2 regions of the Hwanghaeella sp. LZ110 genome follow, and region 2 is predicted to be linked to the other one. Evidence: predicted binding sites of a transcription regulator. Region 2 holds the regulator's gene; the other holds the start of a gene.
What was found. Region 2 encodes PhoB, which activates phosphate uptake and scavenging genes when phosphate is short. Its sites were predicted from a motif close to TNTCATAAAACTGTCA; they were not measured.

Region 1 (15,996 bases), on a different contig from region 2:
CCCAGTTACCCAGACCGTCCGCCCAGGTCACACCGGCATCCACATCGCCATTGGCGACGGCAACGATGGTCTGTTCATGACCGCCGGTGAATTTTACTTCCGAGAAGTAATCGCCCGATTTCATCGAATAGCCGCCTTCAGGAATTTCAACCGAAGGGATCAGATAGCCAGAGGTGGAGTTCGGATCACCGAAGGCGAAAACTTTGCTTTTCATGTCATCCAGGGATTTGATGCCTGAATCAACGCGGGCGAAGCCGATGGAATAGTACCCATACGATCCATCCGTGTTGATTTTCACCAGAACCGGCTCAACCGCTTCCGGGTCGGCCAGGTAGACAGCGGCATAGCCAGATGCGCCAAGCCAGGCCATATCCAGATTGCCACCGATCAGACCTTCGATAACGCCGCTATAGTCGGCGGGTGCGAAGATTTTGGTTTCAACGCCCAACAATGCTTCGGTTTTTTCTTTCAGGCATTCATGGGATTTCAGGCGGTCATTGGCGTTTTCGCCCCCCAGAATGCCGATGCGGAATTCTGTGATGTCCTGGGCGCTGGCGGCGCTGGATACGCTCATGATGGCGGCGGTGGCAACAGCGGCCGCTATGGATTTGATCTGCATGATATCTCTCTTTCTTGTTGTGGTAGATTAAACGTCTGGTAATGTGCACTTGCAGGACCAGGTGATTGATAGTCCGTCACCTCGGTTGCGATTGAACTCGTCTACCTTGTCCTCACAGGTTGACGACCTTCCCCGATGCGACCAGTTCGTCCTGTTCGGTATCGGGTGTTTTTGAGACTTCGCGTTCATGCGAAATCGATGTTGATGTGGCGGCTTCGTTGAACTCGTCTCCAGCGCCGTAAATCTCTCGGGCTTGGGCGGTGGTCAGATCATCTGGCCCACCAGAAAAGACGATTTTGCCATGGGCCATGCCAATGATGTGCTCGCAATAGGCCCGCGCGGTATCAAGGGTGTGCAGGTTGCACACGACGGTAATGCCGTCTTCCTGATTGATCCGTTGCAGGGCATCCATCACCAGCTTGGCATTCATCGGATCCAGGGATGCAATGGGTTCATCTGCCAGAATAAGTTTCGGCTTCTGCACTAAAGCCCGGGCGATGGCGACCCGCTGTTGCTGTCCGCCAGATAAGGTACCAGCCTGTTGCAGGGCGGTTTGTTCAATGCCCAACCGCTCCAGCGCCAAAAGACCTTCCAGGCGTTCCTTATCGGTAAACAGGCGAAAGACGCTGCGCAGGGTGCCGATATGGTTCAAGCGCCCCAGCATCACATTGGTCAGCACATCCAGACGTGGCACCAGGTTGAACTGTTGGAAAATCATGGCACAGTCGGCCTGCCAGTCGCGCAGGGCTTTGCCTGATAGGTTCGAAATATCGCGTCCGTGAAACCGAATCTTTCCAGAAGTCGGAACTGCAAGACGGTTGATCAGGCGCAGCATGGTTGATTTTCCCGCACCAGATCGGCCAATAATTCCAACCATCGACCTGTCCGGGATCGACAGGGACACGGCATCGACCGCGTGCAAATCACCGAATTTCTTGGTAAGAGACTGAATCTCTAGCATAACTTCCCCTGCATCTGTCACAGTCGGTTGGGACCGGTGTGATGCTATCGACCATGGTTTAACGAAGGCGCGTCCCCGGGTGCTCAGGCACTTGACCCTGATGCAGGCCCTTGATTACAGGTACAGCGTTGCAAACTTGTGCATAAAACGTTTCATATTCATGAAACAGTTGCGCAAAGGTCTATACGGCGGTTGCGTGGTGGCCTTCATTGCGTTTGTACTGGATGGCGTATCATCAGAAAGGAAACAGCGTGACGTCAAAACCAAACCCTTTGAAACTAAATAAGCTTCAGGCGCGTACGCTTGTCCTGGCTCAGGTTATCGCCCGTGATCCCAATTCTTCCAGATCCGATGAGGCGACAGGAAATGTAACGCTGACCCGAATTCCCCATGCCCATGGGGATCATGTGCATGTCGGTGCCTTTACGGTTCATGCCCGTGACGCCAGCGGATTTTCGAATCCGGCTGTTTGGGTGGCCCTGGCGCGCAAGGGCTTGGTTGTCAGCCCGGATATGCACACAATCACCCTGACGCCAGAAGGGGTTGCCTATAACACCGGTCTGGGCGAACATTTCTTAAATGAGTCGGATCATTAGACGACTGGGCGCGCCGTTAAGGGCTCTGTTGATTACGCAATCTGGGAAGGAGTTCCGCCATGGCGGACAGTGAGATTAGCTATAAACCCCTGTCTGGAATGGTGCTGCCCCGATTTGCTGGAATTGCGACCTTCATGCGTCTGCCGCATGTTGCGCCCGAAGACGCCGGTGGGGTCGATATTGGTCTGACCGGGGTTCCCTGGGATGGCGGTACTACGAATCGCGCCGGGGCCAGACATGGACCCAGACAGATGCGCGATGCGTCCACTATGACGCGCAATTGCCACCATGTCAGTGGCATCATGCCGTATGAATTGGCCAATTGCGCTGATCTGGGCGATAGCCCCGTCAATCCGATCCAATTGGAAGATACGCTGGCCCGGATCGAAGAGCATTTCCGCAGGATTCATGAGAAGGGCATCCTGCCGTTGACCGCAGGGGGTGATCATCTGATTACGTTGCCTATCATGCGGGCCATTGCAGATAAGAAGAACCCTTTGGGAATGGTGCATTTTGACGCCCATACCGATACCTGGGATCGCTATTTTGGGGGAGCACTCTACACCCACGGTACGCCTTTCCGCCGGGCGATAGAAGAGGGGCTGTTGGATCCCAAGCGTGTTATTCAAATTGGCATACGCGGTGGATTGTATGGTCCTGAGGATAAGGAATGGGGACTGGCACAGGGCATTCGGGTTGTCGAAATTGAGGAATATTTCGATCTGGGGCCCGATAAGGTTGCGGACCTTGCCCGAGAGATTGTCGGAGGCGGACCAGCCTATATCTCTTTTGATGTGGATGGCATGGATCCAGTTTATGCGCCGGGTACAGGAACGCCGGAAGTTGGCGGCTATTCCACCCATGACGCGCAACGCATGCTGCGCGGCCTGCGCGGGTTGGATATTGTGGGCGCAGATGTGGTTGAAGTATCCCCGCCTTTTGATCCGTCCGGCGCGACGGCCCTGGCAGGGGTTACAATGATGTGGGAAATTCTGTGCCTTATGGCGGAGCGAGTCGCGCAGACAAAGACTCAGTAACATTATTGACATTTTAGGCGCATTTTTCGTTTTTTGATCGGGGATAGTTGGGGTATACGCTGGCGCGAATTGTTCTTTTTTATTAATTTGTTACAGGAATAACGCTTGAGACGCGCCTAATTTCCTATCGCAATGTCCATCTTGCGTGACCATTTTTGACTTGGCGGTTCGCGCTCGAAAGGCAAAATATTATCAGAAGTGACTGGTCTATAACTCTTATGACCATAAAATTTTTAGTAGTATATGCCAAAAGGCAGAAAAACGTACCCAAATACCGCCCGACAATTCTAATTAACGAATTATTAGGGCATTGTAATTAGATTGAAATACAAAAGGATCGTTAACAATAAGGTTAGGGATGGATTCTTATGTCCGCGTTGCGGCTCGAGTCAGTTGAACAATTATGTAAGGTTCTTCATGAACTCCCATCCAGGGAGTCGATACAAGTTGGACAAATGATTGCGCTAGGCCTTGAAGATATTGAAAAACAGGTCGGTCCCAAGCGTTGGTCCAAAATGCGGGAGTTGGTCAGCAGCTTTGTTGAAAGCGCGATCCGGACCCATTCGGGGAGACTGGATTCCTATCTTAAATGCGAAGACGGCAGTTACGTTATCATCTTTCAGGGTGTTAACCAGGACATGGCCCTGTTGAAAGCCAGCAGAATTGCCAAACAGGTAAATGAGACCTTGTTTGGGCAGGGCGGATTCGAAGGAACGACACTCAGGACCATCATCTCTGAAGATGAAAAATGGAAGTCCAGTGCCGCGCTTAAACCGAATGAAGTGGCGAACATGTTGGCAAAAGGGGCAAGTAAGTTGCTCAACAGCGCTTCACTTGATGAACCCTTAAACATTGAAATTACAGATGAAATTCCGAACCCGCCATTTTCTCAAAGCATGTTGGATCGACAGGAGAGCCGAAAGCGGTTCGCCGCTGAAATGGCGGATATTGAAAACGTACCCAGTTTTCCGCTGTTTGTCGCTATGTGGTCTGTACCGACGAATATGATTGCAGGGTATCAGTGTGTCCCTGCGCGGCAGACGCCATTTCAGGACGAATTGTCGATCGGTTATGATGCGTTACCTTTTGATGCAACGCACCAGGACATTTTCTCCTTCGATATTGATATATTGGAATTTGGTCTGATGGCGCTGAAAGACTCCCTAAAGGAGGGTCAGCGAAGTCATGTCGTTTTTAATGTAAATTTTGAAACCCTGTCGGCCGCGCAAGGACGACAGCAATTGACTGAGGTGCTGCGGATGACGCCACCAACATTGCGGCAACGCATATACGTGAATTTGTGCGACGTTCCAGAGGGAATTCCCCCCAGTCGCCTAATGGAGCTTTGCCAGTATCTAACCCCGTTTTTTCGGGGGGTTACGGTTGTTATGCGGCAGGGTACAGGGCGCAGCGCGATTAAGAACATACTGTCGCGTCTTCATGCATCGGGCGTTCAGATCGTGGGTGTCGAATTGCCAGGAACGGTTTCTGACGCAGATTTGGATTGGACAAAATCCACCCTAAGCACTGCCCGGGATCTTGGCTTGGTCAGTACCGTAGTAAATGCCACAAGTTGGCGTGAGGTTATCAAGCTGGCTGAAAGTGGCGTTCAATTGATCAGCGGCCCTGTTTTTATGGAAAGAACGGATAAACTGCCTGCGGTGCGCCAATTCAGCTTAAGCGATGCAAGGCGATTGGAAAATGAACAGGCGACATTGAATGAAGATGGCGGTCTGTTTTCAACCGTTTGATAGGGTGGTTTGAACAAGCCCCTTTGTAACCGTTCCGTCACTGTCCAGAATCCGGTTGTTTACAAGCATGGATGCCTATGGTGTCCTATGCAGATAATAATAACTACGGACGGAAGAGCGCCCGAATGCAACCCTTTGCGATTGCCGGAGTTCAAATGCATGTTGGAGCATACGCTGAAAATGTTACAGCGATCCGACAGCGCCTTGATCTAACCATAGCCCGGTTTCCCTGGGTTCAGATGGTCATGTTCTCAGAACTCGCACCTTATGGGCCTTTGCCGGAGCATGCGCAAACTCTGCCTGGACCTGCAGAAGAAATCTTTCAGGAAATGGCGCGCGCCCATGGTGTGTGGCTGTTGCCAGGTTCAATTTTTGAGCGTGTTGGCGATAAAATCTACAATACAGCGATCGTGATCAATCCTGAGGGGGAGATTGTCGGGCGCTATCGCAAGATGTTTCCCTTTCGCCCATATGAGGCCGGTATCGAGGCGGGGACAGAGTTTCTGATCTTCGATGTTCCAGACGTTGGGCGGTTTGGGGTTTCGATCTGTTATGACATCTGGTTTCCAGAAACCACACGAACCCTGACAGCACAGGGGGTCGAGGTTTTGCTGCACCCTGTCCTGACCGGAACCATTGATCGTGATGTGGAACTGTCCATCGCCCGCGCGTCGGCGGCCATGTTCCAATGCTATATATTTGATATCAATGGATTGGGTGCCGGGGGATGTGGACGGTCTTGTGTTGTGGACCCGTCCGGAACCGTTCTGTATCAAGCCGCCGGGCAGGAAGAGATTATCCCGATTGAGGTGGATCTTACCCTGGTGCGTCGCCAGCGGGAAACCGGCCTTAAAGGATTGGGGCAGACGCAGAAGAGTTTCCGTGACCGCAGCGTCTATTTTTCGATTTATGATCCGACCTATGCCGACACATCCTATCTTTACAGTCTTGGCCCCCTCGAAATGCCTCAAAGAGGGTCTCGGGCAGGCTTGGACATGCGGCCTGGAACCTTGGACAGGGGTGTTTCAGAGCCATTGGGAGAGCCTGCCGGCCCAGGCGGTATGCGCCTGCATGCCGTTGATACAATAAATGGAGCAAACCGATCGCAAAGCTAACGAGTGAGTCCAAAAAGAATGCCGCCCCAAAAGGCGGAAAACCGGGAGCAAAAGAAGGCAAGGCACTGGCGATTCGCCGCAGCGGCCCAGGGGATCTAACCGCGCATTATTCCGCCTCTCAATTACGGAATGATAGCTGGAGCAAATTGAAGAACGCGGCTGCGCGCCTGATGGTGGCAGAGCGTCGCGATCCGGGCTCCCCCATGCACAAGGTTGTTGAAGACCTGCTGCACAAATTGGAACCCATCGAAAGTTATTGGGCCTTTCCTGGACGGGTCACCTTCGAGCGTCTGCATACTATGTTTGAAGAGCAGGAATTCACGACGCTTGCTCACACAGTCGCCCGTATCACGCGGGCCTTGATGTCCGACAGCTATCGCAGCCGCCACATCCATGTCATACCCACCGAAGATGATGAAGACAATGACGAGCGGTCCGATACCGCTGAAGAGCGTGCGCGCAATCGTCCCTATTTCGAAGTGATGATTGTCGATGACCTGTCACCGCATCAGGAAACCACACTGAAACGGTCGCTCAGAGACAAGCGCCGGGCAGAGGATTCCTTTGTCTATGAAAGCGTGGTTGTCGGCAGCTTTGAAGATGCGCTGATCGGTGTGTTGTTCAATCACAATATTCAGGCTGTCGTTGTCCGTTACGGGTTCCCCTACAAGTCGCGCCATGATTTGCCGATGTTGAAGCGATATCTGAACCGGCTTGGCGACGAGACATTCGATGATCTGCCGCCAGAGGAATATGGTGTCAATCTGGCCTATGCTATTGGAAAGCTGCGCCCGGAATTGGATATCTATATGGTCACGGATCAGTCCGTGGAGGATATTGCCGGGCGTGTCTGTGATAATTGCCGCCGGGTCTTCTATAACCAGGAAGACTATATGGAGCTGCATCTGAATATTCTGCGCGGCGTCAACACGCGCTATAAGACGCCATTCTTCACCGCCCTGAAGGAATATTCCAAACAGCCGACAGGTGTGTTTCACGCCATGCCGATCAGCCGCGGGAAATCCATCGCCAAGTCCCATTGGATCAAGGATATGGGCGACTTTTATGGGATGAATATCTTCCTGGCGGAAACCTCTGCCACGTCTGGCGGGTTGGATTCACTGCTGGATCCCCATGGGCCAATCAAGCATGCTCAGGAATCAGCAGCCCGGGCATTTGGGGCACGGCATACATTCTTCGCTACCAACGGAACTTCGACCTGTAACAAGATCGTGGTTCAGGCATTGGTGAAGCCGGACGATATTGTTCTGGTAGACCGTGATTGCCACAAATCCCATCATTATGGAATGGTCCTGTCTGGTGCGCAGGTTGTCTATCTGGACAGTTATCCGCTGAATGAATTTTCCATGTATGGCGCGGTCCCGCTGCGTGAGATCAAGCATCAGTTGCTAAAACTTAAGAAGGCGGGAAAGCTGGACCGGGTGAAGATGCTGTTGCTGACCAACTGTACCTTCGATGGACTGGTATATAACGTTGAGCGCGTGATGGAAGAATGCCTGGCGATCAAGCCAGACTTGGTCTTCCTGTGGGATGAGGCATGGTTTGCCTTTGCCCGTTTCGGGCCGACCTATCGTCAGCGCACCGCCATGCATAATGCGGCGATGTTGCGCGAACGCTATCAGACCGGTGAGTACCGGGAGCAATACGAGGCCTGGAAGGCCGCTTTTGACAAGGCGGGGCCAGAGAAAGAGTCCACCTGGCTGGATCAACGCCTGATGCCCGATCCAGACAAGGTGCGGGTTCGCGTCTATGCCTGCCAATCAACCCATAAGACGCTGACCAGTCTGCGTCAGGGGTCGATGATCCATATTCATGATCAGGATTACAAATCCAAGGCAGAGGAATCCTTCCACGAAGCTTATATGACCCACACATCAACCTCGCCAAATTATCAGATCGTTGCGTCTCTGGATGTGGGGCGCCGGCAGGTGGAATTGGAAGGCTTCGAGATGGTTCAGAAGCAGGTCGAAATGGCCATGGTTCTGCGCGAGAAAGTCGCGACCCATCCCTTGTTAAGTAAATATTTTCGCGTCCTGACCGCCAGCGATATGATTCCAGCCGAATACCGAGAAAGCGGCATGGAATCCTATTATCAGGTTGGACATGGCTGGGCCGACATCTGGGAAGCCTGGGCGAAGGATGAATTCGCGCTGGATGCGACGCGGGTCACGCTGTTGATCGGCAAAACAGGGCTGGATGGCGATACATTTAAGAATAAGGAGTTGATGGACAAGTACGGGATTCAGATCAACAAGACATCCCGCAATACGGTCTTGTTCATGACCAATATCGGGACCACACGGTCCTCGGTCGCTTATCTGATAGAAGTTCTGGTGAAGATCTCAGCGGAACTGGACGAACGGCTGGATGATTCTTCACCGGTCGAACGGGCGCTGCATAACCGTCAGGTGACATCCTTGTTGGAAGAATTGCCGCCACAACCGGATTTCAGCCGCTTCCATGACTCTTTCCGCGCAAAGAATACCCAAAAAGGGCAAAGTGCGGATACGGCAGAAGGCGATATTCGCACCGCGTACTTCCTGGCCTATGATCAGGAAAATTGTGAGTATTTAAGCCTGGAAGATGGCAGCCTGGATGCGGAAATGGCCAAGGGCCGGGAAATCGTATCATCGACCTTCATCATTCCCTATCCGCCGGGATTCCCAATTCTGGTGCCAGGGCAGGTCCTGAGCATCGAAATTCTGAAATATATGCGGGCATTGGATGTGAAGGAAATTCACGGCTATCGCCCGGAACTGGGACTGCGCGTATTCACAGAAAAGGCGTTAAAAGACGTCGCAAAGAAATAAACCGAACAGAGAAAATGGGGGACTAACCTATGGCTAAGAAGGCCACTGCAAAGAAGACATCAACAAAAGCCGCCGTCGCCGTCGATGGTGGGGCTCCAGAAGCCCTGACGACAAAACCTGTGTCGACCACTCCGACGCCAAAGGCCGTTGCCAAAAAAGCAGCGACGAAGAAAGCAGCCACAAAGAAGGCAACTGTGAAGAAGGCGGCATCGAAAAAAGCCGCTACTAAGAAGGCGGCTACTAAAAAAACACCAGCAAAGAAAACCGCACCAAAAGCGACAGTGAAAAAGGCATCAGCTAAGAAAGTCGCGGCGAAGGCTGCGGTCAAGCGGCCTGTCGCGAAAAAGGCGACGTTGAAACCGGGAACGAAAAAGCGCGTGCCGCGGGAAAAGAAAGTCCTGAAAGGCATGTCGGATATACGGCGGTATTTCCATCGCAATGAAACACCGATCGTGTTCATTAGTGCGACCAACTTTAACCTGTTGGGCATGGATGAATGGGTTAAGAACTTTAAATATATCAATTATATAGACTGTTATGACGGGCGTCACCCGAACGTCTTCGTTCCCAATGAAGCGCCCCATGCCGAATTCCAGTCGATTGAGGATATCAACAACTATCTGCTGCAGCATAAGGAAGTGCTGGATACCGTCAGCGCCATGGGGAGAAACCCTAAATCGGTTTTCCTGATGTTTGACGAGGAAACGGAAAAGCTGGCGAAAAAGGCCAAGATGGATGTCTGGTTCCCGAAAGCGAAGCTGCGCACCAGGGTTGATAACAAAATCATCACCGTGCGCATCGGTGACAAGGCGGGCGTACCATCGGTGCCTAACGTCCTGGCTAAGATTGAAAGCTATGAGCAGTTGCGCGAGGTATCAAAGGGGCTGGGTGAGCATCTGGTGCTGCAGTCTGCCTTTGGCGATTCCGGTCATACGACCTTCTTCATCTCCACTGAAAAGGATTTCAAGAAGCATCAGTCCGAAATCATCGGTCAGGGTGAAATCAAGGTTATGAAACGCATCAATTGCCGTGGGTCGGCGATTGAAGCCTGCACGACCAAGGCGGGCACCATTGTGGGGCCGCTGATGACCGAACTGGTCGGGTTCCCGGAACTGACCCCCTATAAAGGCGGTTGGTGCGGGAATGAGATTTTTGATGCCAGCTTCACACCGGAAATCCGCCAGCAGGCCCGCGAATACACCTATAAATTTGGGGAGCAGCTGCGCAAAGAAGGGTATCGCGGGTATTTCGAGCTGGATTTCCTGATCGATATGGACAGTGGCCTGATGTATCTGGGGGAATTGAACCCGCGCATTACCGGGGCGTCTTCCATGACCAATCATGCCGCCTTCGCCCATGCGGATGCGCCGCTATTCCTGTTCCATTTGCTGGAATTTTCGGGGATGCCGTTTGAACTGGATGTAGAGGCTCTGAATGACCGTTGGGCTGATCCGGACAATATCGACAGTTGGTCCCAATATGTAATGAAACATACACAGGATTCGGTGGACATCATCACCGAAGCCCCTGAAAGTGGCATCTATCGTATGAACCCTGATGGCAGTATCGATTTCAGTCGATTTGACTATCACCGCCGTGCGGTTGCCAGCGAGAATGAAGCCTTTTTCCTGAGAATTTCCGGGGTTGGAGATTATCGGTATGAAGGGGCTGACCTTGGCATTCTGGTGACCCGCGGCCGTCTTATGACCGATAACTTCAAGCTGAATAAGCGGGCCAAGAAATGGATCAATGGAATGCGCGGGAAGTTCAAGGGGCGGGGCTTACAACCGGCACCGACCGCTGGGGCATACAAGATTCTGTAATTGGCACAGAAAGTACAGCTTTCGGAACCCAGTTTCTGGGCGTGCCGGAACAGGAAGGACCGTATCGGTCCGGTCCCCTGACACAGGGGACGGACGGGGAAGACATGGACCTTTATTTCCAGTCGGTTTCTGAGAAGAAGCCCGGCGATAAGTGGCAGACCCTGTTTGAGAGATATTGGCCGGCCTATCGGGCCTGGTATCTCTCTGATGGGTTGGAGCAGCGCGCGACCTGGCTGACCTGTAAGGAGGCCTTGGAAGCCCATATGCCCCGTCTATTGCCGACCTATGACCGATTGTGTGATCTGGCCGGTGGGGGCGACTTGGCGGCGCGTTTCCTCAGCCTGTGGCGGCCGCCAGCCTATATCTCCGGCTGCAGTCAGATCGTCTGGTTGGGCGATGGTCCGAAACTGGTGCGCAATTATGACTACAGCCCGGCTTTGATCGATGGCGTTATCATGGAAAGCGCCTGGAATGGCACAAAGGTCATTGCGATGACCGATTGCCTGTGGGGCGTTCTGGATGGGGTGAACGAGAAGGGGCTGGCTGTCAGCCTGACGTTTGGGGGCCGCCGCGCCGTGGGGGAGGGATTTGGTATCCCCGTTATCCTGCGCAACATTCTGGAATTCTGTGCGACGGTGGAGGACGCTGCAAAAGTCTTGGCCGATGTGCCGACCCATATGGCCTATAATGTGACGGTGGTTGATAAAAAGGGACGCTTCACGACCGCCTATCTGGCGCCGGGCAGCCGTCCCGTGATCAAATCCGTTGCTTATGCCACCAATCATCAGGGACGCATAGAATGGCACGACCATGCACGCGCGACCGCCACGTTGGAGCGCGAGCAGTTCCTTAGGTTCCGTCTGGAAGATGATAAAGTCACATTCCCGAAACTGGTGGATGCTTTCCGAAAGCCGCCTTTATACACCAACGCCTATCATAATGGGTTCGGGACCATCTATACCGCGATCTATGACCCGATAGACGGCAGCGCGACCTATCTGTTTCCAGACGGCTCCAGCAAGCGCTTCAGCTTTGGCGATTTCAAGGAAGAAGCCTGGGCCATGCCCATCGACGGCAATGGCGCGCCTAAGACCCGGGGTATGGATCTGATATAGAAGATCCAGGGTAACAGCCGCTCAGGGTGTGTTCAGCCACGGCGTTGCATTTTCTGCGTTTAGTCTTTTAAGATCAATCGTAGAGGGCTTATCTGAAAAACTGACCGCCTAAAGAGCATAGTACTGCGCACTTTTTTCAGACAAGTCCACTTTTGTGCTATATGACGCGTAAGGGGTCGAAGTGCTATGTTCAAGATAGCCGTATGCAGGCTTGGTACATGATAGTTCGGTCCGAAGGGTGCGTCACCAAATATCATAAGAGGCTTGGAAAACGACTAAGCGTATAAGAAAGAAAACGAATTAGGGCTGGGGAATGACAAATAAATTTATACTTCAAGGCTTAACGGTCGATAACCACTTGGATGAGGTGCGAGATACCTTTCAACTAGCAAACATTGAGCGCGTCATTATCAGCGTTGCGTTCCTGAACGAGCGCGGCTTTGCACTGCTGGTCGATATTCTCAAGCCGGTTGCGGACAAGACCACGATATTCGCCGGAATTCGTAACGGCATTACCACCGGACAGGGTTTGCTTGCATGCATCGACTGCGGATGCACGACCTACGCTGTAGACACTGGCTCACGGGGTGTCGTCTTTCACCCGAAAATTTATTTGGCAAAAAGCGCGACGGAGGGGCGCATAGTTCTAGGTAGTGCTAATCTTACGATGGGCGGTCTGAACAGCAATATTGAAGCCGGATTGAAAATTGTCTGCGATATGGCCGATAAGAGCGATGCCGATCTTGTCGAGGATCTAGCCTCCAAAATCGATGCAATTGTAGATGAATTCCCCCAGCATGTATTACAGGTGAAAAACAAACAGGAAGTTCTGGAGCTTCTCAAGTCTGGTCGAGTTATCGATGAACGGCAAGTGCCGCCACCCAACCCAGGCGGGTCATCCGTCAATCGGGATCTTGATAAGATCCCAAAGATGGAGCTCAAAAAGAAGATGCTCACATATGCACCCGTGACGACGTTGGTTGATGAAAGGGAACCGGAGGGGACCGGCGCAGCGGCGGCGGGTGAAGTTGCAGCCGCAGAAGGTGCTAAAGAAGAGACACCCGACGCACCTCCCAGCAAGCCTGCCATTGATCAACTAGAACTGGTCTGGACCAGTAATCCACTTACCCGCAGGCCGCTAAATATTCCGACAGCTGAAAACACGAATCCGACAGGATCGATGTACTTCACAAAGGGGCAGACAGAAGGCATTGATCAAAGGCACTATTTCCGCGAAGAGGTCTTCGGCGATCTGGCCTGGGCTAATGATGCCGCAGACGAAAAAGTGCACTTGGAACGAGCGACAGGTAGCTTCCGAATCGTGATCAAGGATGTGAATTACGGCGTGTTCGATATGGGTCTAACGCACGACAGCAGGACCGATAGCGCCACCTACAAACAGAACAATAGCGTTACGCAGCTTCACTGGGGTGATGTGAAGCCAATGGTGGCCCGTGATGACCTGCTTGACCGCACGATGTATCTATATCGCGACAAGAGCAAGCCGGATCAGTTTGTTCTTGAAATCGACTAGGCGGCCTCGGTCGATACCCTGTGCCGCCTGTTCCGTAGACGGCTCCATCCTGAAAGAAGCTCTTCCTGCTTCCCTTTTGAAAGACCGATCTCCTCGAATATGCGCCCTGTTTGGAGGGTAAGGACGTCGTCCATGCTCATGTTGCGGACGGCCCTATCGAGCTCATCGACGCGGGGTGTGATCATTGAAGGCGGTGGCAATAGCAGCTTCTCAATTTCTGAAGGCACAAGTTCGAGCACGCCGCCTCCATAGTGCCTGCCTTCCAGCTCAGCGCTCAGCGCTGTCAGGCCGTTCAGGAAGCTATAAACGAGTTGTTCCGCCGATCCCTCTTTGGTGCGGATGCGGTAAGCGGTGTCTGTCGTGAAAGCACCGATCCTATTGAGTATCAGGCGCGGCGTGTCGTGACTCCTTTTCAGCATGCCGACTTCGGTGGCATAGACGGATGGCACCGCATACCAAAGCTTCCGAATTCGGCATTTGTAGCGGGTATGCAAATTCTCCTGCTCACCGCGTTTGATGTACTCGCGTCCCGTTTTTGTTTTCTCGACGGACTGATCCTGAAACCAAATAAAATTTGTTGGTTTACCCTCGGTGGCATTGGCGCGGTGCTGCACGTTGTCATACACGACGCCCGGACAATGCTCGCTGCGTCCGAACATCGGGTGCGCCCATTTTTTCAGGCCGAAGCGTTTTACAGTCTCATCGCCGACAAGAAAGAACTTGTTCGCACCGGTCACGATTCCAACGTCAACTTGGGCAACATCATCAAAGCGCCGCGCCATGTCGGCGTCGACCAATTCGTCAAGCAAATCTCTTGTTGACGGTGCAAGAAGGGCTCGGGTCCACTTGCCTTCGACGGTCTTACCGTTCATGGCTTGGGGCTCGTTGAAAATCTCCTCAGGATCGAGAGACAAGAAGGAGCGGCCCCTTACCGGATAGATGCCTAGACCCTCGGCATGATCAGTGTCAGCGGATTTTTTTTCCGCCAGAAGAAGGACAGCTCCCTGCAATGTTCCTTCGAACCACAGCTCTTCTGGATCAATCACCACAAGCCGCTTAGCGTTTTCGCCAAGGTGAGCCCGCAGTGATTGCGCATGCATTACATGAATGATCTCGGCAGGAACGACCATGGCCAGACGACCGCCCGGCCTGAGCAACTCGAAACACGCCAGTACAAACGACACCCATGCATTGGTATGCTTGGTGAACTTGCAGTCGAGGCGTTCGAATATTGCTTCTGCGCGCACTTGAAACAAAGGTGGTAAATACTGATAACGAATGAATGGAGGATTGCCGACGACAGCATCAAAGCATTCGCGATCGTTTGCGAGTGTGTCGAGCGCCCAGCCTAGAAAGTCGCTTGAGCGTATATCGGTTTTGCCAAGCTGCAAAGTACGGGCACGCTCCCGCGCTTTACGCGCTTCGCATTCGTCAAGCTCGAATCCTACAATGTCGGCTTTGGAGCCGGTCGAAGCCAGCGCGCCGAAAAAAACACCATCGCCGCAACTCGGCTCGAGGATGCGCGACGGTGAAATGTGGTCGACCCACCGCGCCAAGAAGGCGGCAAGATCGTCTGGCGTGTAGTATCCGCCGCGCAATTTCTCAGGCGTTTGAAATTCCTTAAAATTCATTTCCGCACCTTGACCTTTTCTGTCGCCTTTTGTGACTGTGCGGACAAGTAGGCTTCGACTTGCTTTATCATCCAGTCCTTTAGAGTCTGGTTATCCATGGCAAGAGCGCTGTAGAGTCTGCGCTTTAGCGAAGGCTCCAATTCGACGACGATCCGTCCAGATTCACTTCTTGCCATTTTTAACCCCAGCATGTGTTCTATGTAACATAATGAACATAGCGCTGATTCGTGTCAATAAGACAATTGCCCCGTCGGTCGTGCAGGGTACGGTGGAGGTGGAGAGGCATGTCTCCGGGTCCCGCGAGAGTGTATCAGGTCGCGACACCTGATCGACGTCCAAACCGCGCAGGGTTGGTCTCCATGAGGGGGTCATAGGGGTGTCGGGGTGGAGCAGGAACGCTCTCCTGACTTGCGGGTGTCGGGGACTATTACCCTGACGAGGGGATTTCACAAGGGGCTCGACGCACTATCTTGAAGGAGAAGTTGCAAGTTTCGTGCTTGTCTTCGAGACGCTGCGCTCCGTATTGTGAGAGTGCCATTTGCCGGACCGTCGTCTCGAACTCTATTGGGGCGGTATACCCAGGATACCCGCCTGCACAGGGTGTATCTGTACTCTATATCGTCAAAGGGTCTGGGGTTGCAGTCTTAGAATATCTGCCAGGGTTGCCGTTGTCGGGTCTGGCAGCAAGGCAATCAGGCGGCGGGCGCGGGCCAGATCCTCCGGCGTATCCACAGCAATGGACATCGCCTCGTAATCCGAATCTTCTGGCTGTACGCTGACTATGGAAAAGTCGGTGGGATGTTCGTACGCGTACAGTGTCACATGTTCCCGATACGCAAGATCGGGGGTTGCGCTTAAAATGCGCTGCATCGCCGCCTTTGATACAGCCTCGGCGCTGGCCCCAATGGGGAAGGATCGGGGGTAAACATTCGTGGCAAGGTCTGCACCGCTGTCCAGGAACTTTTGGGAAACTTGGTCCACGA
Region 2 (15,996 bases):
ACGCAGAGAAGGCGCAAAGGGCGCGGAGCGGCCTGACACATAAAATTCCAAACCGCCCCATTCTCATCCTGAGGAGGCGCGATAGCGCCGTCTCGAAGGAGGGGCTGTAAGTCCGGTGCTTCCAGCGGGCTCCCCCTTCGAGACGCACCGCTCCTCAGGGTGAGGGTGCGTTCGTCACCCCGGACTTGATCCGGGGTCCAGGGCGGCAGGCAAAATAGGAACGGGCTGCCCTGGATACCGGCCTTCGCGGGTAAGACGAGACAGAGATTGTCTTTGCGCCCTCCGCGTCTCCTCCTTTGAAGAGTAATCGCAAAGAACGCAGAGAAGGCGCAAAGGACGCGGAGCGGCCTGGCACACACAATTCCACCGCCCCATTCTCATCCTGAGGAGGCGCGTAGCGCCGTCTCGAAGGAGGGGCTGTAAGCGCAGTGCTTCCCCCTTCGAGACGCTCCGCTTCTCAGGGTGAGGGTGCGTATTTATGAGAATTTCGTCACCCCGGACTTGATCCGGGGTCCAGAGCGGCAGGCAAAATAGGAACGGGCTGCCCTGGATACCCGCCTTCGCGGGTAAGACGTACAGAGATTGTCTTCGCGTCCTCAGCGTTCCCTCCTTTGAAGATTAATCGCAAAGAGCGCAGAGAAGGCGCAAAGGACGCAGAGGGGCCTGACACATAAAATTCCAAACCGCCCCACTCTCATCCTGAGGAGGCGCGATAGCGCCGTCTCGAAGGAGGGGCTGTAAGCGCGGTGCTTACAGAAGGCTCCCCCGCTCCTCAGGGTGAGGGTGCGTATTTGCGGGAATTTCGTCACCCCGGACTTGATCCGGGGTCCAGGGCGGCAGGTGAATTTGGTGCCTGTGGCCCTATTCTGCTGCCTCTGACACTTGAACCAGGGGGGCGACACGGGCGGCGCAGAATTTGAATTCTGGAATTTTACCAAACGGATCCAATTGCGGGTTTGTCAGCATATTGGCCGGCCCTTCGGCAAAACAGAACGGCATGAAGACCATGTCTTCTGTGACGTCGCGATCCGCCCGCGCCTTTACCTTGACCGCGCCGCGTCTGGTGTGAACGGCGACCATATCACCGGGTTTCACGCCATGCTTCGCCAGCCATCTGGGATGCAGATGGGCGACGGCTTCCGGCTCAAGAATATCCAGCACCGTGGCGCGTCTTGTCATCGCACCCGTATGCCAATGTTCCAGCAATCGTCCCGTAGTCAGCACCATCGGATAGTCCACATCCGGCAATTCTGATGGTGGCACCAGATCAGTTGGGGTCAATTTCACGCGACCATTCGCTGTGGGGAAGGATTCTGCGAAAATAATCTCGTGTCCGGGTGTCGTTTCATCGTCACAGGGATAGGTGACCGCCCCTTCATTTTCCAACCGGTCCCAGGTAATGCCGTTAAAGGACTGCATAATCCGCCCCATTTCCGCAAAGACCTCTTTCGGATGGCTGTAGTTCCAGTTCAGCCCCAATCCCTGGGCAATGGCCTGAATCAATTCCCAGTCCTGACGCGCGTCCCCCGGCGGGGTCAGGGCGGGCCGACCGATTTGAACCTGTCGATTGGTATTGGTGAAGGTACCCCATTTTTCAGCCAGGGCAGAGGCGGGGAAAATCACATCCGCATGATAACAGGTTTCGGTCAGGAAGATGTCCTGCACGACCAGATGGTCCAATTCCGCCAGGGCCTGACGGGCATGACGGGTATCAGGGTCCGACATGGCCGGATTTTCGCCCATGATATACATGCCGTTAATGCTGCCAGCCAGAATCGCGTCGACGATTTCAACCACGGTCAGGCCGCGATTGGGGTCCAGGCTCTGGCCCCAGAATTTTTCGTACATTTCCCGAATTTCGGGGTTTTCGACAGATTTATAGTCGGGGAATACCATGGGAATCAGGCCGGCATCGGACGCGCCTTGAACATTATTCTGACCGCGCAGCGGGTGCAGCCCGGTACCGGGCCGACCGATCTGGCCGGTAATGGCAGCCAGGGTGATCAGGCAGCGGGCATTGTCGGTACCATGCACATGCTGGGAAACACCCATCCCCCAGAAAATGATCGATTTTTCCGACCGCGCATAGACGCGCGCAACCTCCCGAATGGTTTCAGCATCAATGCCACAAATCGGCGCCATTTCTTCTGGCGAGAATGGCCGCACATTCTCTTTCACGGCCTGATAGTTTTCCACCCGCGCCTGAATGAACTGCTCGTCCACCAGATTTTCGTAGATGATGGTATGGATCATCGCATTCAACAGCGGCACATCGCGGCCTGGCGTGAATTGCAGATGCTTCCAGGCGTGGCGCGCCAAATCCTGACCCCGTGGGTCCAGTACAATCATTTTGGCACCGCGCTTTACCGCTTGCTTCAAAAATGTCGCCGCAACGGGGTGATTCTGGGCAGGACGTGCGCCAATCACGATCATGCAATCGGCATCTTTCGCGGCGGTAAAGGGTGCCGTCACAGCGCCGGAATTCACCCCTTCCATCAGGGCCGCGACAGAGGATGCATGACACAGACGGGTGCAGTGATCGACATTGTTGGTTTCAAACCCGGTCCGCACCAGCTTCTGGAACAGATAGGCCTCTTCATTCGATCCTTTTGCAGAGCCAAATCCGGCCAGGGCATCACCGCCCTTGTCATCGCGGATCTTGCGCAGGCCCGAAACCGCGACTTCGATTGCTTCTTCCCAGGTGGCTTCCCGGAAATGCGTCAGCGGATTCATTGGATCGATTTCAATGTCCCACCGCTTTTCCGCATCCTTTTTGCGGATCAAGGGCTTGGTCAGGCGTCCGGCATGGCTGGAATAATCCATCCCAAACCGCCCCTTGACGCACAGGCGCTGTTCATTGGCTGGCCCATTCTTGCCGCGTACTTCAACGATTTTATTGTCTTTAACATGGATTTCCGTCTGACAGCCGACGCCACAGAAGGGGCAGACAGAGTCTACAATCGAGTCCGCTGCACCGACATAGACCTGACTTTCATCGACCTTAGTGGCGGGCATCAACGCCCCGGTCGGGCAGGCCTGAACACATTCACCACAGGCGACACAGGTCGATTGGCCCATCGGATCATCAAAATCAAACACGATCTTGGCCCCGTGCCCGCGATAGGCCATGCCGATCACATCATTGATCTGAACTTCCCGACAGGCGCGAACACACAGATTGCAATGGATACAGGCATCAAGATTGACCCGCATTGCCGCATGACTGGCATCCGTTTCAGGCGTCGCGCGCTGAGGAAAACGGGATGTTTCGACATCCATTTTGTCCATCCATGTCCAGAACTTGCTGTCTGTTTCATGGGCGACTTCCCGCGCGGGCTGATCGGCCAATAACAGTTCGAACACCATATCCCGGGACGCCTTGGCGCGATCAGAGGCGGATTTAACGACCATGCCTTCACTGGGCGTGCGGATACAGGAGGCCGCCAGGGTCCGTTCGCCCTCAATCTCCACCATACAAGCACGACAATTGCCATCAGCACGATAGCCTGGTTCCGGCTGCCAGCACAGATGCGGAATTGTTGTGCCTTCACGTTTGGCGACCTGCCAAATGCTTTCGCCAGGAAACGCGGTCACATCGCGTCCATCAAGAGAAAAGGTGATGGTTTTCAAGGCTGTGTCGGGCATCGCAAATCCTTTTACCCTCTGTATCACAGAGGACAGGCTGGTTCCAGGGTCGGGAGGCACAATGCCTTATACCGCCCTGGAATTATAGCCAATTTGCGCCGTTCAGCGAGAAAAGAGCGTCAAGTTGTCAGCTTTGCAGTTCCAAAGCATAGCCGGCGGACCGCACGGTGCGGATCACATCGGTCTCCCCACCTTCATTCAGGGCCTTGCGCAGGCGACGGATATGCACATCAACAGTGCGCAATTCGACATAGACATCACGACCCCAAACCGCGTCCAGCAGTTGTTCACGGCTGAAGACCCGACCCGGATGCTCCATGAAATGACGCAGCAGGCGGTACTCCGTCGGGCCCAGCTTGATTTCGCGGCCATTGCGATGAACGCGGTGGGCTGCCAGATCCATCTGAACATCCGCAGCATTCAAGGCCTCATCCGACAAGGCCGGGCGAGAACGGCGCAGCAAGGCATGCACCCGGGCCGTCAATTCCGCGGGGGAGAACGGCTTGGTGACATAATCATCCGCACCAGAATCCAGGCCGCGCACGGTATCGGCTTCCTCGCCCCGCGCCGTCAACAGGATGATCGGCAGGGTCTTGGTGGCCGGACGGCGACGCAGCTGGCGGCATACTTCAATGCCGGACAATTGCGGCAGCATCCAGTCCAACAGCACGATATCGGGTGGATTTTCCTCAATCGCGACCAGGGCCTCTTCGCCATCGGAAACGGCATCGACCTCAAAGCCTTGATATTCCAGGTTATAGCGCAGCAGCGTCACCACTGCGGTTTCGTCTTCGACAATCAATACTTTGGGCTTCATACCGCCCATTGATTTCACCGAGACTTGATCGCGCACATCAGACATTGCCCGTTGGCCCGTCGTTATCGTCTTCATCGTCGTCATCTGAGTCATCCTCTGGCTGCATGACTTCATAGTTAGAGGCATCCGCCTTCGGGCGGCGATCGCCCAGGGACACACCTTCCACCTGGAAATGGATGATTTCAGCGATATTGGTCGCGTGATCGCCAATTCGCTCCAGATTCTTTGCGATAAACAGCAAGTGGGTGCAGGGCGTGATATGCCGAGGGTCTTCCATCATATAGGTCAGCAATTCACGAAACAGGCTGGTGTATAGGGCATCAACCTCTTCATCGGCCTCCCACACTTCAATGGCTTTGGCCGTGTCGCCTTGCAGATGGGCGTCCATAACGTCTTTCAACATGGCTTGAACCGGGCGACCGATGCGCAGCACGCCCCGCAACAAGGGCTCTGCCGGAAGCTGGTTCAGGGCCATGGCACGTTTGGCGATGTTCTTTGCGTAATCGCCGATCCGTTCAATGTCCGAAGACGTGCGCAGGGTGGATACAACATAGCGCAGATCATTGGCCATCGGCTGGCGCAGGGCCAACATCCGCACGACCAGACTTTCGATCTCGTGCTCCAGCGCATCGATTTCCTTATCCCCGTCCTTCACGGCCATCGCCAGCTTATTGTCGCGTTTTTCAATCGCGATCAGGGCGTTGGCCAACTGACTTTCCGCAAGTCCACCCATCCGGGCCAACAGCTTGGTCAGTTTTTTAAATTCATTGTCATATTCTGCATGAATATGACCTTCGGAGACATTCGACATGATACATCACTCTTTCTATCAGGTGCCGGGCGAGCCCCGCAGGAGACCCAGTATATCAGGATTCGGAAAAAATCAGCCAAACCGTCCGGTGATATAACCTTGCGTCCGCTCTTCCTTGGGATTGGTGAAAATCTGTTCTGTTTCACCATATTCCACAAGATTCCCCAAATGGAAGAACGCTGTCTTTTGTGACACGCGTGCCGCCTGCTGCATGGAATGGGTCACAATGGCGATGGTGTAGTTTTCGCGCAATTCGTGAATCAGATCCTCGATCTTTGCAGTCGCAATCGGATCCAGCGCCGAACAGGGTTCATCCATCAGAATGACTTCCGGGGCGACGGCGATTGCACGGGCAATACACAGACGCTGCTGCTGACCACCAGAAAGTCCGGTGCCCGGCTGGTTCAGGCGATCCTTTGCCTCACTCCAAAGGCCTGCCTTCTGCAACGAGGTTTCAACAATCTCGTCCAGTTCCGACTTGTTGCGAGTCAGGCCATGAATGCGCGGCCCATAAGCCACGTTCTCATAGATCGACTTGGGGAAAGGATTGGGCTTCTGGAACACCATGCCGACGCGGGCGCGAAGATGCACGACATCAACATCCCGATCATAGATATCCTTGCCATCCATGATGATCTCACCATGGACGCGACAAATATCGACGACATCGTTCATCCGGTTCAGGCAGCGCAGGAAAGTCGACTTACCGCAACCGGACGGGCCGATCAGGGCAGTTACTTCGTTTTCCATGATGTCGATATCAACATCAAACAGCGCCTGCTTTTCACCATAGAAAACGGTGACCTTGCGGCCCTTCATTTTCGCATTGCCCGTGCCTGTGCTGGGGGATGCCGAGACGGTCACCTTGCTTGAATCCTTGGCATGGTCGAAGGCTGTTGGTTCAATTGATTCTGAAGACATGGATCCTACCACTTACGTTGGAAGCGTTGACGAAGAACGACGGCGATTAGGTTCATAACGACCAGAAACCCGATCAGAACCAGAATGGCTGCCGATGTGCGGGCAACAAACCCCCGCTCAGGGCTGTCTGCCCAGATAAATATCTGTGTTGGAAGCGCTGTTGCCGAGTCCATTATTCCACCCGGCGCAGAGGTAATGAAGGCGTTCATGCCAATCAGCAGCAATGGCGCGGTTTCGCCCAAGGCCTGGGCCAGACCGATAATCGTCCCGGTCAGGATACCTGGCATGGCTAAAGGCAAAACATGATGCATGACCACTTGCTGGTGCGAGGCGCCAATCCCAAAACCGCCTTCACGGATCGAGGGAGGCACCGCCTTCAGCGCCGCCCGCGTGGTAATAATGATCGTAGGCAGTGTCATTAGCGACAAAACCATCCCACCGACCAGAGGCGCAGAGCGCGGCAGACCAAAGAACTGAAGGAATACCGCAAGACCCAACAAACCGAACACGACAGATGGTACGGCAGCAAGATTGTTGATGTTCACTTCAATCAGATCAGTCCAGCGGTTTTTCGGGGCAAACTCCTCCAGATAGACCGCTGCTGCAATCCCAACCGGGAAACTGATCAGGAAACAAACCAGCAGGGCATAGAAGGACCCTACAATCGCACCGGACAACCCAGCCAATTCGGGAAAGCGGCTGTCGGCAGAAAACAGCAGGGTCCAGTTGAATGGCTTGGAGACTTGCCCGTTATCTACCAGTTGATCCCACCACACGATTTGCTTGTTGGAGACCTTGCGCTGATCTTCTGGCACATCACGGGGGATAACACCCTTATAGAATTGGTCAAAGGCATCTGACACCGGGACCGTGATTGAAACAGTCTGACCGATCAAGCTGGGATCTTCGACAACCCTGTCTCGCAACGTGAATTGCGCCCCGTTTGAAGGAATATCCCCCAATTGACGCTGATCCCGGGGATTCGTTACTTCTGGAAACAGGCTGTAAAGACCCGAGCGAACGATACCCCGGAAATTACTGCCGAAGATGTCATCTTCCTTAACAAGATTAGGATCAATTTTCACATCAAATGTCAGATGCGTCTGAGTAAAAGCCGAAGCCCCCGTGTAAAGCAGTGAACTGAATAAGATTCCCAGCAAAAGAACAGCGGTTCCAATGGCTGACAGGCCATAAATTTGAAGCCGGATATTCTTCGACTTGCGCCGCTGGATATTCTTCTTTGCCTGATCCTCAGGCAATGGTTGGACGGTCGTCACGGACATAATGTCGCTCCTGATCAATCGTATTTTTCACGGTATTTTTGAACGATCCGCAGCGCCACCACATTCAGGCACAGGGTCGCGACGAACAGCACAAGGCCCAGCGCAAAGGCTGCTAGTGTCTTCGGGCTGTCAAATTCGGTATCGCCGATCAACAGAGTGACAATCTGCACCGTTACGGTCGTCACTGCCTCGAAAGGATTGACGGTCAGCGACGCAATCAGGCCTGCCGCCATCACAACGATCATCGTTTCACCAATGGCGCGACTGACCGCCAGCAAAATACCCCCGACAATCCCAGGCAACGCGGCCGGGATCAATACGGCGGTAATTGTTTCCGCCTTTGTGGCGCCCAGTCCATAGGAGCCCTCGCGCATGCTTTGAGGCACCGCACGCAAGGCATCATCAGACAAGGAGGATACGAACGGGATAATCATGACACCCATGACCGCACCGGCAGCCAAGGCGCTGTTGGGTGCGATATCCATGCCCAACATGGCCCCGAACTGACGCATTGCCGGGGCGACCGTCAGCACCGCAAAGAAGCCATAAACAACCGTCGGAATACCCGCCAGAATTTCCAGGATCGGCTTAACCACATCCCGAAATTTCGGAGAGGCATATTCCGCCATATAGATCGCACTTAAAAGACCGACCGGTACAGCCACGACCATTGCCAGGGCAGAAATCAGGATCGTTCCGACAAAAACGGGCACTGCACCAAATGCACCGGCACCGGCAACCTGGTCTTCTCGCATGGCGATCTGCGGTTCCCAGCTTAACCCGAAGAAAAAGTCATACCATGGAACCAGCTGAAAGAAGCGAAAGCTTTCAAACAACAGGGAGAAAACGATGCCGAGCGTCACCAGAATGGCAAAGACCGAACAGGCGATCATTGTCACGGACATAAAGCTTTCGACCCGTGTGCGCGCCCGGAAATCTGCCGACAACTGAGACCGCGTATAGCCCAGGCCCAGGGCGGCCAGCGCACAGCCGACCACTACCATTGACCAATTCGCCATTGACTGCCAGGCAATCAAACGATCTGCGGCGGCCAGTGTTTCGGGCGCAGGCGTGCCAAAAACGCGCCCGGATGCGATAGAGCGAACTTCGCTTATCAGCAATTGGCGCGCCCCTTCCGTCAAATCATTCAGCATTGCCGCCGGGAAACTGGACATAACCAGACTATCCAGCACAGTGTCCTGAACCGCGACCCAGACCAGGATCAGCAGAAAGGCCGGGACGCCGGTCCAAAGAGCGACGTAAACACCATAATAGGATGGAAGTGAGTTCAGCCTGACCCCTTCGACAGAAGCCTTTCGCGTCGCGAAGCTTCTGGCAAGGACATAGCCAAGAATTGCTAATACCAGGATAGCAAGTGCAGACGTCCCAAACATGGAGAAATCCTCTTAAAGCCCGGCCAGGTTGGCCGGAAAGGTCACAAAGAAATTAGGTTTAATCCAGCAAAGATCCGCCGTGCCACAAAGTATGCGACACGGCGGAGTCCTTCAGACGGTCTTAGGAACCGTAACGGGTCATCATCCCGCCTTCTTTAACAGTCTTGACGAGCTTCGCGCGCTCATCATCAGACAGGGCAACCAGGCCACGCTCGTGCAGGTAACCACCTGGGCCCATAGCGGAGTCACTGACATACTCTGCAAGGAATTCATTCAGGCCGGGGATTACACCACGGTGATCGTTCTTGACATAGAAGAACAACGGACGTGACAGCGGGTAGCTGCCATCACCGATGGTGTCAAAACCAGGGCTTACATTGTTAATCTGAACGCCTTTCAGCTTATCCAGGTTTTCATACAGGAACGAGTAACCGAAAATGCCCAATGCGTTCGGATCGGCTTCCAGACGCTGAACGATCAGGTTGTCGTTTTCACCAGCTTCGATGAACGGGCCATCCTGACGCATGCGGGCGCATTTCTGCTTGGCATCATCCTTGGACAGGGCGTCATGTTCCGGCAGAGCTTCACAGCCAACTTCCATTGCCAGTTCAACGAAGGCGTCGCGGGTGCCAGAGGTCGGTGGCGGGCCCAGAACCTGGATTTCAACAGCCGGGAAGTCCGGGTTGATTTCGTTCCACATTTTGTAAGGATTGGCGACCCATTTGCCGTCAACTGGTACTTCTGCGGCCAACGCCAGGAAGATTTCTTTCTGGCTGAAGGACAGGTCGGCACCGCTGCGAGACGTCGCAATGGACAGACCGTCATAACCGATCAGAGCTTCAGTGATGTTGGTGACGCCATTCTCGACGCACAGCTTGTATTCAGACTCTTTCATCGCACGGGATGCACCGGTGATATCCGGATGGTCAACGCCAACGCCGCCACAGAAAATCTTCATGCCGCCGCCGGTTCCGGTCGATTCTACGACAGGAGCGGTGTTACCGGTCTTTGAAGAATATTCTTCAGAAACAGCCTGGGTGTATGGGAAAACCGTGGACGACCCGACGATGCGGATCTGGTCGCGTGCCTGGGCGGCACCGGCGAAGGCCATGGACCCTACGGCTACAGCCGCAAGCGTCAGTGAAAGTCTGCTCATTATTTCGCTCCATTTTGGAAAGTCGAAGTTTTAGTGGATAAGTCCGTCTTCAGATGCATGTCTTTTGTGGATGGCCGGCCCGGAAGGAATTCCCCCAACGGGGATCAGACCCCAACCCAAAAATTTCCACCTTCAATCAGGCGCTCCATGATCGCACAGTACGAACATAGCGCGCCCTAGAAGACGTTGAGGAGACTTCTAGGGGTTTCTGCTTTCCGTTTTGTGATGGTGACGAGACAGTTTTGTGACTCAAACGAAAATTTGTATAGATGATTATGTGTCAAATCGTATCAGGAGTCCCGGCCTTACTATCTGAGATAAAGGCATTCTTGGGGCGCGTCGTAGCGCCTTGCGTTGTTGCAGCAACCGGCAAGATCACGCCAAACGTGCTGCCCTTTCCAACTTTACTTGTCACAGTCAATCGGCCCCGATGACGGTTCAAAATATGTTTTACGATAGCAAGGCCCAGGCCGGTGCCGCCAAGCTCTCGTGATCGCGCGGCATCCACGCGGTAAAACCGTTCGGTCAGGCGCGGCAGGTGTTCTGGCGGGATCCCGGCGCCCTGGTCCGTGATTTCCACAACCAGGCGCCGCCGTTCATTCAGCTTTGCCGTAATCGTGACCGCATCGCCCTTCGCGCCATATTTAAGGGCGTTATCCAGCAGGTTCTGGAAAACCTGAAACAACTGATCGGAATCGCCACGCACCGGGGGCAGGTCATCCGGCCAGTCGGTGATGATCTTTACAGAAACCTTTTCCGCCTTTTGTGACAATAGCTCGATCAGCCGCCTCAACAGATCGGGAATATTGACCTGCTCCTGCGGGCGGCTGTGTTCTTCCAGTTCAATTCGCGACAGGCTCAGAAGATCTGAAATCAACCGGAACATCCGCTCTGACTGTTCCTGCATGATGGCCAGAAAGTGATCCCGTGCCACGGCATCGTCGCGGGCGGGGCCACGCAATGTTTCGATAAACCCGGTCAGGCTGGTCAGCGGCGTTCTGAGTTCATGACTGACATTGGCGACGAAATCGACGCGCATCCGCTCTGACCGGCGCAGGGCGGTGATATCCTGCATATCGATCAGAACGACCGGGGCATCCCGACCGGGCGGTGTGCCGGGTGGAGGGTCCACAGGTTCCACCCGTACGATAAATTCCGTCTCCACCGGAACCGGCAATACCAATTCGACAGTCTGAGAGCCCTGTCCATCGATCACCCGATCAATCGCCGACAACAGGGTCGGATCCCGCAGGCCATCCGCAATATCGCGCCCAATCAGATCGCTGTCCACCAAGACACGCGCAACCGTATTGGCCCGCACCACCCTGCGTTCCCGATCCAGAAAGAAAATCGGGTGCGGCAGCGATGCGATGATGCGATCGGCCACGGCGGCCTTGTAACTGAGGGCGTCCAACTGAGTCTGGGCCTCTGCCGTCAGCCGGTTCAGCCGCCGCATCACCACTTCTTCCGCAGAAAGCCGACGCCGAACGGCAATGGATGCACCAAACAAAACGGCCAGAACCAACAGCAGCACGATCCCGGTCGACAGGGATTCCTGATAATGAAGGATCGCCAGAATCAACAGCGCCGGCGCCGACGCCAGGAATATTGATCTGAGCCAGGATCCCGACATCACCGTCACACAATCGCATCATGGGCGGCCAGAGCGGCCAGGGAGACGATATCACTGACACTGGCCCCCATCTGGGCGATTTGTACCGGATGCTGTAACCCGATCAACAGCGGTCCGATCATGGTGCCGCCACCCAGGCTTTGCAGCATGCGGGTTGCCACATGGGCGGAATTGATCCCTGGCATGACCAGAACATTGGCCGCGCCGGTCAAACGGCTGAACGGATACAGCCGCTTCATAAGGTCATAATCCAGGGCGACATTGGGGGACAATTCCCCTTCAAACTCAAAATCCGGACTCTGCTGGTTTAGAATGGCCACTGCATCCCGGACGCGCTGACCGCCAGGGCGTTCCGGATTGCCGAAGTTAGAGGCATACAGCATGCCTACCCGGGGCTCGTGCCCCAATCGGCGGGCATAGGCCGCAGCCTCTTTCGCGATCTCGGCCAAGATCTTTCCATCGGGTAATTCATTAACCGCTGTATCTGCAATAAAAATCGTCCGACCGCGAGAGATCATGATCGTCAATCCCATCGCAATCGCACCCGGTGCCGTATCAATGACCTGGCGGATACCATCATAGGCGACATTATAAGCACGCGTTGCGCCGGTCACCACGGCATCCACTGCCCCATTTGCCAACATACAGGCTGCAAACACATTGCGATCCTGATTCACCAAACGCTGACAGTCGCGATACAACATCCCTTTGCGCTGAACCTTTTGATACAAGTGGTCGGTATAGAGTTCATTGTCTAAGCTGATCCGGGCATTGTGGATTTCAAATTCAATAGAGGAATCCAGCCCGACTTCCCGCGCCGTTTCCCGAATACGATCTTCGCGCCCAATCAGGACGGGAATACCATAGCCCGCACTCCGGAACAGGGCGGCGGCACGAATGACCCGAGGATCTTCCCCTTCGGCGAAACAGACCCGGCGCTGATTTTGTTTCACCCGTTCGAAAATGAAATGCAGCATATTCGCCGTTGGATCCAGCCGCGCCTTCAGGTCCCGCCGATAGGTTTCCATATCCATGATCGGATGTCGGGCGACACCAGAGGCCATCGCCGCTTCGGCCACAGCCATTGGCACCGCAACGATCAATCTGGGGTCAAAGGGAACGGGAATGATATATTCCGACCCATATTGCAGCGCCTGCCCACCATAAGCATTGGCAACCTCGTCGGGCACATCTTCCCGGGCCAATTCAGCAATCGCCTGGGCAGCAGCGATTTTCATATCGTCATTGATGGTTGACGCCCGCACATCCAGGGCCCCGCGAAAGATATAGGGAAAGCCCAGAACATTGTTCACCTGATTGGGATAGTCGGATCGACCGGTCGCCATGATTGCATCGGACCGCACGGATTTCACCTCGTCCGGAGTGATTTCAGGATCCGGGTTGGCCATAGCAAAAATAATCGGCTTTTCGGCCATTCGGGCGACCATCTGGGGTGTAACCGCGCCTTTCACCGACAGGCCGAAGAATACATCCGCCCCATCCAGGGCGTCTTCCAGCGTGCGGGCGTCGGTAATCGCAGCATGAGCAGATTTCCACTGATTCATACCAGCCTCGCGGCCCTGATAAATCACGCCTTTGGAATCACACAGGATGACATTGTTCGGGGCAACCCCCATCGCCTTAACCAGTTCCGTGCAGGCAATCGCCGCCGCACCGGCACCGTTCACGACCAGACGGATATCCGCAATCGACCGACCGGTCAGATGCAGGGCGTTGATCAGCCCCGCCGCCGCGATGATTGCCGTGCCATGCTGGTCATCATGAAAGACGGGAATATCCATCAATTCGCGCAGGCGCTGTTCGATGATGAAACATTCCGGCGCCTTGATGTCTTCAAGATTAATGCCGCCAAATGTTGCCCCTAAGAACCGGACGCAGTTGACGAATTCATCCACATCCTCGGTAGAGACTTCCAGATCAATAGAATCCACATCGGCAAAGCGCTTGAACAGGACGGCCTTGCCTTCCATCACCGGCTTGGAGGCCAGCGCGCCGATATTGCCAAGGCCCAACACGGCGGTGCCATTGGATATCACGGCAACCAGATTTCCCTTCGCTGTGTAATCATAAGCCAGGTTTGGATCCGCTTCGATGCGCAAACAGGGCACAGCCACGCCCGGCGAATAGGCCAGTGACAAATCACGCTGTGTTGTCAGTGGTTTGGTTGGTGTTAGCTCTATTTTACCGGGGCGCCCCTGAGCATGAAATTGCAGCGCTTCCTCTTCTGTTATTTTACTGTCAGCCATTATGTCCTCATAGCCTTCCTCTATACCGCCATCTCGGCACTCCTGATTCTGTCGATCCTAGAGTTAGCATATGGTTCAGGATATGACAGTTTTTCCGTTCTCTGCTTTTCTTGACATAATTATGTGCATAATCTATCGCCCATGCGGTTCTATTCGGTTAATTTATTGTGACCTGGATACAAAATTCAGTGTTTCTGTAAATAACTGATAACGAAAAGGGGTGAGACGACCAATGGCACAGCAGCCGAATACGGCCAGCCAGGAATATCTGCTTCTCGATTATGCTCAGCGACTGGAACGTCATCGCGACGGTCGCCGGGGCGTGCATGTCCATTTGTCGCGGCTGAAGCCCCAGAACCGGCGCGAGCATCATATTCGCATCGCAATGAACACTCTGGATGACTTTGTCCAGACCTTTGAGGGTCAGTCCTTCCTGTTGGGCAATGGTGACCTGATTTTCGTTGTGAAGGGCGCAAACCTGCAACAGATGGATGATGCCGTCATGCGCATGCGCTATCTGTTCAGCGAAGACCCATTGACCCAGGCTGATTCCGATGGGGAAGGCCATGGCCGCTTTGCCACGCTGTATAATATTGAAGGGCAATATGCCAAATTCATGGAATTGTGCGAACGTGTCTTCGAAGAAGAACGCGCCCGCCAGAAACGCCTGCAGCAGATGGCGGAACAGACAGGCGAAACCTTTGAAGATGCACGTCGCCCGCTAAAGCCGGAGCAGTTGGGTCGCCTGGAAGAATTTCTGGAACGCGCAGACCTGTCCAGCGTGTTTCGGCGCCAAGCGGTCAGTGTCGTCCACAAAGAATCCCCACCAAAACCCATTTTCAATGAATTGTTCATTTCCATTTTCGATCTGGCAAAAACTGTTCTGCCCGACGTGAACCTGTCTTCAAACCGGTGGCTTTTCCAGCATCTGACCCAGACATTGGATCGTCGGGTTCTGAAGATGCTGGCGCGGGCCGATGACAGTTCGCTGCATTCGTCCTTTTCCATCAACGTCAATGTCGGCACGCTTCTGGCCCCGGAATTCCTGGAATTTGATTCCAGCCTGCGCATGGGCAGCCGAGGGACATTGGTGGTTGAATTGCAATTGCTGGATATTTTGTCGGACTATTCCGCCTTTGTCTTTGCCCGGGATTTCGTGCGTGAAAAGGGATACCGTATCTGCCTGGATGGCATCACCCCCGACCTGATCCGCTTTATTGATCGCCAATATATGGAAGTGGATCTGGTGAAACTGTCGTCAGACAGCGTATTCGACTCCGGTGGCAATCCAGACATACGCGCGGCCATCGCACAACAGGTGGAGCGTGTCGGCAAAGGCCGGGTCATCCTGTCACGCTGTGACAACGAGGCGATGATCCGAACCGGGCAGTCCATGGGCATAACCATGTTCCAGGGGCGCTATCTGGATGCGGTGCTGCAACAAATCGCACGCACCAGAAATCCGCCATCACCGCGCGCCGTCCGTCGATAGGGACCGCGTTACATGGAGACGATACTGCCCACGATTGGGGCCACCATTTCGGATGGGGCCGACACTTTCTTTGGTGCCCTGCCCGCAAGTCCACCGCTGGCCCTGATCCTGGCGCTGGCCCTGTTGATAGACGCCATTGTCGGAGATCCCCGCTGGCTGTATCGCCGTATCCCTCATCCCGTCGTCTTGATCGGCAAACCGATTGCTTTCCTGGATCGTCGCCTGAACCGCCCCGACCGGGGGGAAAAGGACCGGCTGGCCCGCGGGGCGGTGACGGTTCTATTGGTTGTTGGGGGCTGCACCGCCATCGGCTTTGGCTTGGATCGATTGCTGGGCAGTGTCCATTGGGGCTGGATAGTCGAGGCCCTGGTGGTTTCCATCCTGTTGGCCGCGCGCAGCCTGCACGACCATGTGCGACGGGTTGGCACCGGCCTGCGCGTTGATGGGCTGGAAGGCGGCCGCCGCGCCATCGCCCATATTGTCAGCCGCGACCCCAAAAGCCTGGACCGACATGGCGTCGCCCGGTCTGCGATTGAATCCCTGTCGGAGAATTTCAGCGATGGGGTTGTCGCGCCGA

Region 1: phnC (phosphonate ABC transporter ATP-binding protein) is a predicted target of PhoB. The motif match lies at 1,731-1,746, and genes of this name have one in related genera.

What each region holds. Positions count from the first base shown of each region.
Region 1 covers NZ_JBLZHT010000003.1:37,952-53,947, forward strand. Annotated here, with positions in the region: gene phnD (phosphonate ABC transporter substrate-binding protein) at 1-619, opposite strand, end outside; gene phnC (phosphonate ABC transporter ATP-binding protein) at 732-1,580, opposite strand; gene ACOSDM_RS06455 (hypothetical protein) at 1,832-2,176, shown strand; gene speB (agmatinase) at 2,236-3,213, shown strand; gene ACOSDM_RS06465 (hypothetical protein) at 3,852-4,964, shown strand; gene ACOSDM_RS06470 (carbon-nitrogen hydrolase family protein) at 5,120-6,079, shown strand; gene ACOSDM_RS06475 (aminotransferase class I/II-fold pyridoxal phosphate-dependent enzyme) at 6,226-8,910, shown strand; gene ACOSDM_RS06480 (hypothetical protein) at 8,933-9,370, opposite strand; gene ACOSDM_RS06485 (biotin carboxylase) at 9,264-10,733, shown strand; gene ACOSDM_RS06490 (C45 family autoproteolytic acyltransferase/hydolase) at 10,652-11,848, shown strand; gene ACOSDM_RS06495 (hypothetical protein) at 12,162-13,382, shown strand; gene ACOSDM_RS06500 (N-6 DNA methylase) at 13,379-15,013, opposite strand; gene ACOSDM_RS06505 (hypothetical protein) at 15,010-15,189, opposite strand; gene ACOSDM_RS06510 (cytidylyltransferase domain-containing protein) at 15,635-15,996, opposite strand, start outside.
Region 2 covers NZ_JBLZHT010000002.1:459-16,454, forward strand. Annotated here, with positions in the region: gene fdhF (formate dehydrogenase subunit alpha) at 862-3,645, opposite strand; gene phoB (phosphate regulon transcriptional regulator PhoB) at 3,773-4,462, opposite strand; gene phoU (phosphate signaling complex protein PhoU) at 4,500-5,273, opposite strand; gene pstB (phosphate ABC transporter ATP-binding protein PstB) at 5,346-6,092, opposite strand; gene pstA (phosphate ABC transporter permease PstA) at 6,200-7,477, opposite strand; gene pstC (phosphate ABC transporter permease subunit PstC) at 7,492-8,871, opposite strand; gene ACOSDM_RS03685 (substrate-binding domain-containing protein) at 8,993-10,027, opposite strand; partial or broken gene ACOSDM_RS03690 (sensor histidine kinase) at 10,308-11,090, opposite strand; gene ACOSDM_RS03695 (NADP-dependent malic enzyme) at 11,666-13,927, opposite strand; gene ACOSDM_RS03700 (EAL domain-containing protein) at 14,160-15,419, shown strand; gene cbiB (adenosylcobinamide-phosphate synthase CbiB) at 15,432-15,996, shown strand, end outside.